One region of the Streptomyces sp. NBC_01474 genome, then DNA from elsewhere that is predicted to be linked to it. Evidence: riboswitches for the same ligand, from Rfam matches in the RefSeq annotation. Region 1 holds a riboswitch; the other holds the start of a gene.
What was found. A riboswitch is a leader RNA that binds a small molecule or an ion and turns the genes downstream of it on or off. The one in region 1 is predicted to bind glycine.
Positions count from the first base shown of each region.

Region 1 (3,400 bases):
CGAGCTCGTGCAGGGGGGTGTTCATGAGCGACATGGTCGTGGTGTCCCTAGTTGCCGGAGCCGGAGAACGCGTCGTACTCGTCCGCGGAGAGCAGGTCCTTCGGCTCATCCGAGATGCGGACCTTGAACAGCCAGCCGCCCTCGAACGGGGCGGAGTTCACCAGTGCCGGGTCGTCCACGACGTCCTGGTTCGCCTCGACGACCTCGCCGGTGACCGGGGAGTACAGGTCGCTGACGGACTTGGTCGACTCGAGTTCGCCGCAGGTCTCGCCCGCGGTCACCGTGTCACCGACCTCGGGGAGCTGGGCGTAGACGACATCGCCGAGCGCGTTGGCCGCGAACTCGGTGATGCCGACCGTCGAGACGCCGTCCTCGGCGCCCGACAGCCACTCGTGCTCCTTGCTGTAGCGCAGCTGCTGGGGGTTGCTCATGATCTGAATTCTCCTGTACGCGAATGGGTGCTGCGGAACGAGAGGGGTGTGCGCTGGGTTACTTCCGGCGGCCCCTGAGAGGACTGGTCGGGCTACTTCTGGCGCTTGTAGAACGGCAGCGCCACGACCTCGTACGGCTCGTGGGCGCCGCGGATGTCCACGCCGACGCCCTCGGTGCCGGGGGCGGCGTGCGCCGCGTCGACGTAGGCGATGGCGATCGGCTTGCCGAGCGTGGGGGAGGGGGCGCCGGAGGTGACCTCGCCGATCACCTGGCCGCCGGCGACCACGGACATCCCGGCGCGCGGCACCCGGCGGCCCTCGGCGATCAGGCCGACGAGCTTGCGCGGCGGGGCGGTCTCGGCGCGCTCGGCGGCGGCCTCGAGCGCCTCGCGGCCCACGAAGCGGCCCTCGTTGCCCGTCTTCTCGAACTTCACGACGCGGCCGAGACCGGCGTCGAACGGGGTCAGCGCCGTCGTCAGCTCGTGCCCGTACAGCGGCATGCCGGCCTCCAGGCGCAGCGTGTCGCGGCAGGAGAGGCCGGCGGGGACGAGCCCGACCGGCGCGCCGGCGTCGGTCAGCGCCTGCCACAGCTTCTCGGCGTGCTCCGGGGCGACGAACAGCTCGAAGCCGTCCTCGCCGGTGTAGCCGGTGCGGGCGATGAGGGCCGGGACGCCGGCGACGGTGCCGGGCAGGCCCGCGTAGTACTTGAGACCGTCCAGGTCGGCGTCCGTGAGGGACTTCAGGATGCCGGGGGACTCGGGGCCCTGCACGGCGATCAGCGAGTAGGCGTCGCGGTCGTCGCGGACCTCGGCGTCGAAGCCGGCGGCGCGCTCGGTGATCGTGTCGAGCACGATCTGCGCGTTGCCCGCGTTGGCGACGACCATGTACTGAACAGGGCCGGCCTCCTGCTCGCCCAGGCGGTAGACGATCAGGTCGTCGACGATCCCGCCGTCCTCCTGGCAGATCATGGTGTAGCGGGCGCGTCCGGGGCCGATCGTGGACATGTTGCCGACGAGGGCGTAGTCGAGGAGGTCGACGGCCTGCGGCCCGGTGACGGTGATCTCGCCCATGTGCGACAGGTCGAAGAGGCCCGCCTTGGTGCGGACCGCGATGTGCTCGTCGCGCTCGCTGCCGTACCGCAGCGGCATGTCCCAGCCCGCGAAGTCGGTCATCGTCGCGCCCAGCGAGCGGTGCAGGGCGTCGAGGGCGGTCTTACGGGGGGCGTTGCTCATGAGTGGTGCTCCAGGATCCCAGGCATGACAGACGAGGGCGATGGTCTTCCTCCCCATCTGTCATCGGAACCTGAGAGGTTCGCCGGCGCCACACGTACGGGTGGTCGCGGCTTGCACCTTGGGTGGAGCGGCCCAGGGCCGCCCGCTTTTCAGATATGCCTCGCCCGCGCGGTACGGGGCCTGAGAGATTCAAGGGAGGAACTTGCTCCTTCGGCGCCCCCGGGGACGCGTAGGCGTCCGGGGAGCTCTCCCGCGCGGATTCAAGCGGCCGGTATGCAGTTGGTCGTGCTCTTGGCGCGCACATCATTGCATGCCGACCGCACGGGGAAACCACTTGTACGGCATTACCATCTCTTTACACTTGACGGGCAAGGGTGGCGTGACCGGAGCGGGGAGGACGATCACGGTGCGCAAGGCAGCGGCGGGTGCGTACGCGGCGGCAGGGGTCGGACAGCGAGCGATGCCCCGCCCGAGGTCGGTGACGGGGCGGGGTCCGGTCGTCAGGGATCTGCGCGGCAGAGGCGGCCGTACGCCGAGGCGCCTCGGCTTCGCGCGGGGTGACCTGATCGTGGTCTCGGGGCTCCCGGGCAGCGGCAAGTCCACGCTGATGAGCCGCGTGGTCGGCGGCGGGGGAGCCGTGCGCATCGACTCGCAGGACGCCCGTGACCGCTGGGCGGCCCGGCTGCCCCGGCTCCTCCCGTACGCCGTGTACCGCCCGCTCGTGCGGCTCGCGCACTTCGCCGGGCTGCGGCGGGCCCTGCGCTCGGGAGGCAGCGTCGTCCTGCACGACTGCGGCACGCAGGCCTGGGTGCGGCGCTGGCTGGCCAGGGAAGCCGGGCGGCGGGGCGCGGACCTGCATCTGATGCTGCTCGACGTCGACGCGGACACGGCGCTCGCGGGCCAGCGGGACCGCGGCCGCGGGGTCTCGCGCTACGCGTTCGCCCGGCACCGCCGCGCGGTCGCGGGTCTGGTGGAGTCGGCCGAGCGTGGTGACCTGCCGTGGGGCTGCGCGTCCGCGGTGCTGCTCGACCGGGACGCGACCGATGTGCTGAACGGGATCGCGTTCGAGGGCGGCTGACATCCCGCGACCGCCTGTGAGTGTGCGGATGCGGACGGTGTCGTGTCATCCGCACACGCTAGGGTTCGGCCGCAGACAGAGCGGTTCCAGAGCGGGTGGTAGGCACATGGACATTCCGGCGCAGGCTCATGCACATCCGTACGGCGGGTGGCCGGCCAACGAGCTGGAGGAGGCGCTAGCCGCCTCCCTCGGGGTCGACTCGGCGGGCGGCCGGATCGTCGAGGTCCTCGGACGCAGTCAGGTGTGGATACCGCTGCCCCAGGGCGGCGGGCCCGGCAGTCCGAACCTCGACCTGCCGACGCTGGAGATCGAGGGCCAGGCCTATGTGCCCGTCTTCAGCTCGGAGGAGCAGTTCCTCGCGGTCGTGGGCGACCGGATGGGCTGCACGGTCGCGCCGGCCGTCGAGTTCGCGCGCGGGCTGCCCCCGCAGGTCGGCATCGCGGTGAACCCGGACGGCGCCGTCGGCGTCCCGCTGCCCCCGCCCGCCGTCGCCGAGCTGTGCAGGTCCGGCCGTACGCCGCTGGACGGCCCCGCCACGGGCGGCCGGGTCAGCCTCTACGAGCCCGACTGGCAGAACGACCCGGTCGACTTCCTGGCCGCCGTGCGCGAGGAGTTCGAGGCGTCCGGCGTCGTCCTCACCGCCCGCCGCTGCCTCGCCA
Region 1 is NZ_CP109449.1:4,112,112-4,115,511, reverse strand. Features, by position in the region: gene glyA (serine hydroxymethyltransferase) at 1-34, opposite strand, end outside; gene gcvH (glycine cleavage system protein GcvH) at 48-431, opposite strand; gene gcvT (glycine cleavage system aminomethyltransferase GcvT) at 524-1,663, opposite strand; glycine riboswitch at 1,711-1,822, opposite strand; glycine riboswitch at 1,823-1,926, opposite strand; gene OG758_RS18775 (AAA family ATPase) at 2,124-2,741, shown strand; gene OG758_RS18770 (enhanced serine sensitivity protein SseB) at 2,848-3,400, shown strand, end outside.

Region 2 (3,400 bases), 4.3 Mb from region 1:
CGAACACACCGTGCGTGGACGGGTAGGTGATCATCAGGACGGAGAGCTCGTCGGCGTACTGCTCGATCTTGGCGCGGAGGTCCGCGACGTCGATCTCGCCGTCGTCGGCCGTCTTCACGACGACGACCTTCATACCGGCCATCACGGCGCTCGCGGCGTTCGTGCCGTGCGCGGACGACGGGATGAGGCAGACGGTGCGCTGGTCGTCGCCGTTCGCGCGGTGGTAGCCGCGGACGGCGAGCAGACCGGCCAGCTCGCCCTGCGAACCGGCGTTCGGCTGGAGCGACACGTTGTCGTAGCCGGTGACCTCCGCGAGGCGCTCCTCCAGCTCACGGATGAGCGTGAGGTAGCCCTGCGCCTGCTCGGCGGGCGCGAAGGGGTGCAGCTGGCCGAACTCGGGCCAGGTGACCGGCTCCATCTCCGTCGTCGCGTTGAGCTTCATCGTGCAGGAGCCCAGCGGGATCATGCCGCGGTCGAGCGCGTAGTCACGGTCGGCCAGCTTGCGCAGGTAGCGCAGCATCGAGGTCTCGGAGCGGTGCGCGTGGAACACGGGGTGCGTCAGGTAGTCGTCGCCGCGCAGGAGGCCCGCGGGCAGCGTGTCCACGGCCGCCGCGTCGAGCGCGTCGACATCGGCCTCGACACCGAACGCGGTCCAGACGGCGCCCAGTTGGGTACGCGTCGTGGTCTCGTCGCACGAGATCGACACATGGTCGGCGTCCACGAGGTGGAGGTTGACGCCACCTTCGCGCGCGGCGCTCACGACGTCGGCGGCCCGGCCCGCGGCCTTCACGGTCAGGGTGTCGAAGTACGCGCCGTGCACGACCTCCACGCCGCCGGCCTTGAGGCCCTCGGCGAGCAGCGTCGCGAACCGGTGCGTGCGCCGCGCGATGCCCTTGAGGCCGTCGGGCCCGTGGTAGACGGCGTACATGCCGGCCATGACGGCGAGCAGCACCTGAGCGGTGCAGATGTTGCTGGTGGCCTTCTCGCGCCGGATGTGCTGCTCACGGGTCTGCAGCGCGAGGCGGTACGCCTTGTTGCCGTCGGCGTCGACGGAGACGCCCACGAGGCGGCCGGGCAGGCTGCGCGCGAACTTCTCGCGGACGGCCATGTAGCCGGCGTGCGGACCACCGAAGCCCATGGGGACGCCGAAGCGCTGGGTCGTACCGACGGCGATGTCGGCGCCGAGCTCACCGGGCGAGGTCAGCAGCGTGAGGGCGAGCAGATCGGCGGCGACCGTGACGACGGCGCCCAGCTCGTGGGCCTGCTCGATGACGGGCTTGATGTCGCGGACGGCACCGGAGGCGCCCGGGTACTGGATCAGGACGCCGACGACACCGCGCTCGGCGACCTCGGCCGGGATGCCCTCGGACAGGTCCGCGACGACGACCTCGACACCGGTCGGCTCGGCACGCGTCTGGATGACGGCGATGGTCTGCGGCAGCGCGTCCGCGTCGACCACGAAGGCGCCGTTCTTGACCTTGCCCATGCGCCGGGACAGCGCCATGGCCTCGGCCGCGGCCGTGCCCTCGTCGAGCAGCGAGGCGCCCGAGGTGGGCAGGCCGGTGAGCTCGGCGACCATCGTCTGGAAGTTGAGCAGCGCCTCGAGCCGGCCCTGCGAAATCTCCGGCTGGTAGGGCGTGTACGCCGTGTACCAGGACGGGTTCTCCATGACGTTGCGCAGAATGACGGGCGGCGTGAACGTGCCGTAGTAGCCCAGTCCGACCATCGAGTCGAGGACCTGGTTGCGGTCGGCGAGGGAGCGGAGCTCTGCGAGCACCTCGGCCTCGGTGCGGGCCCCGGGAAGATCGAGCGCCTCGGCGCTCTTGATCACGTCCGGGACCGCGGCCGCCGTCAGCTCGTCGAGCGAGCCGTACCCGACCTGCGCGAGCATCTTGGCCTGCGCTGCTTCATCCGGACCGATATGGCGCTGCTCGAAGGGGATTCCCTGCTCCAGATGGGAGAGCGGAATACGGTTGGCGGTCATTGCGGAGGCCTCCTGGTCATTGCGACCTGCGAGGGGCACCACGGCGCGGGTGCCCGGACGGCCTCCCCCTCTGTCATCTCAACCTGAGAGTTTCACCGGCACACCCCCATCACGAGGGGCATGACGACTTTCACCGTCGGTGAGAGCGGAGGCCTGAACGCCCGCCCTGCTTTCCAGAGTGACCTCGTCCGTGCGGTACAGGGGCCTGAGAGATTCCGGGGAGGAGTTGCTCCTTCGGCGCCTCCGGTGTCATCCGGAGGACTCTCCCGCACGGGGTCGGCAGCCATCGCCAGCCTACCAGCGGCAACAACACCCCCGACCTCGAGTGGCCGCCTTCCCCAATGTGCACTTTGGTAGTGCTTACGGATGAGTTGCGAGCAGCTGGAGGGCCCCGTGCAGACCGATGTCGATCCGCGCAACCTGATCGGCCGCAAGGCGTTCGACCGCAACGGGGCCAAGATCGGGACCGTCGACGAGGTCTACCTCGACGACGCGACCGGCGTCCCCGAGTGGGCGGCGATACGCACAGGCCTCTTCAGCCGGGACGCCTTCGTCCCCCTGGAGCCGAGCGAGCTCGTGGAGGGCACCCTGCGCATCCCCTTCGAACGCTCCCTGATCAGGGACGCCCCCGACTTCGGCGTCGGCCGTCACCTCTCCCCCGAACAGGAGCTCCAGCTCTACCACCACTACGGTCTCGACATCTCGGCCCCGGACGACCCCGTGCCCCCCAAGGACCGCGACTTCGGCAAGATCGCCCGCCCTCCGTCAGACGACACCTGACCCGGCATCCGGCTCCCGCGCCGCACAGCGCCCGGCCCCGCCCTCCACCAGCGGCAGCGGCTCTGCTCCTACGAGCGCGGGGTCATCGGTCCGGAACGTGCGCACCCGCCCCGGTTCCGAGTACGGCGTCTCGAAGCGCACGGTCACCCGCCCGAGCCCGCTGCCCTGCACCCACCCGTGCCCGAACTGCTCGTGCCGCACGTCATGCCCGGCCACCCAGCGCCGGTCCGCGGCCTCGACGACCTCTCCGGCAGCCGCCTGCCCCTCGTCCCCAGCACCAGCCGCCCCTTCCGCCTCGCCCTCACGCTCCCCGTCGGCCGCGTGTGCGTCGGCCTCGGCCTGCGCGCGCGCCTGCGCGAACAGGTCCTCCTGCGTGTAGTCGGCCAGGCCTGTCACCCCCACGCCGAGCAGTCGCACCCCGCCCGTCGTATCCACGGACTCCAGGAGCCGAGCGGCCGCCTCCCGCACCACTGCGGAGTCGTCGGTGGGCCCGCGCAGCGTCTCGGATCTCGTCAGCGTGGAGAAGTCGTAGCGCCGCACCTTGAGGACCACGGTCCGCCCGGACCGCTCCGCCCCCCGCAACCGCTGCACGCACCGCTCCGCAAGTCGCTGCACCTCGGTCCGCACCCGCACCCG
Region 2 is NZ_CP109449.1:8,417,103-8,420,502, reverse strand. Features, by position in the region: gene gcvP (aminomethyl-transferring glycine dehydrogenase) at 1-1,984, opposite strand, end outside; glycine riboswitch at 2,168-2,263, opposite strand; gene OG758_RS38410 (PRC-barrel domain-containing protein) at 2,378-2,764, shown strand; gene OG758_RS38405 (DNA polymerase IV) at 2,750-3,400, opposite strand, start outside.
Region 2: it holds a riboswitch for glycine, as region 1 does, so the genes downstream of both, gcvP (aminomethyl-transferring glycine dehydrogenase) here and gcvT (glycine cleavage system aminomethyltransferase GcvT) in region 1, are expected to answer to the same signal.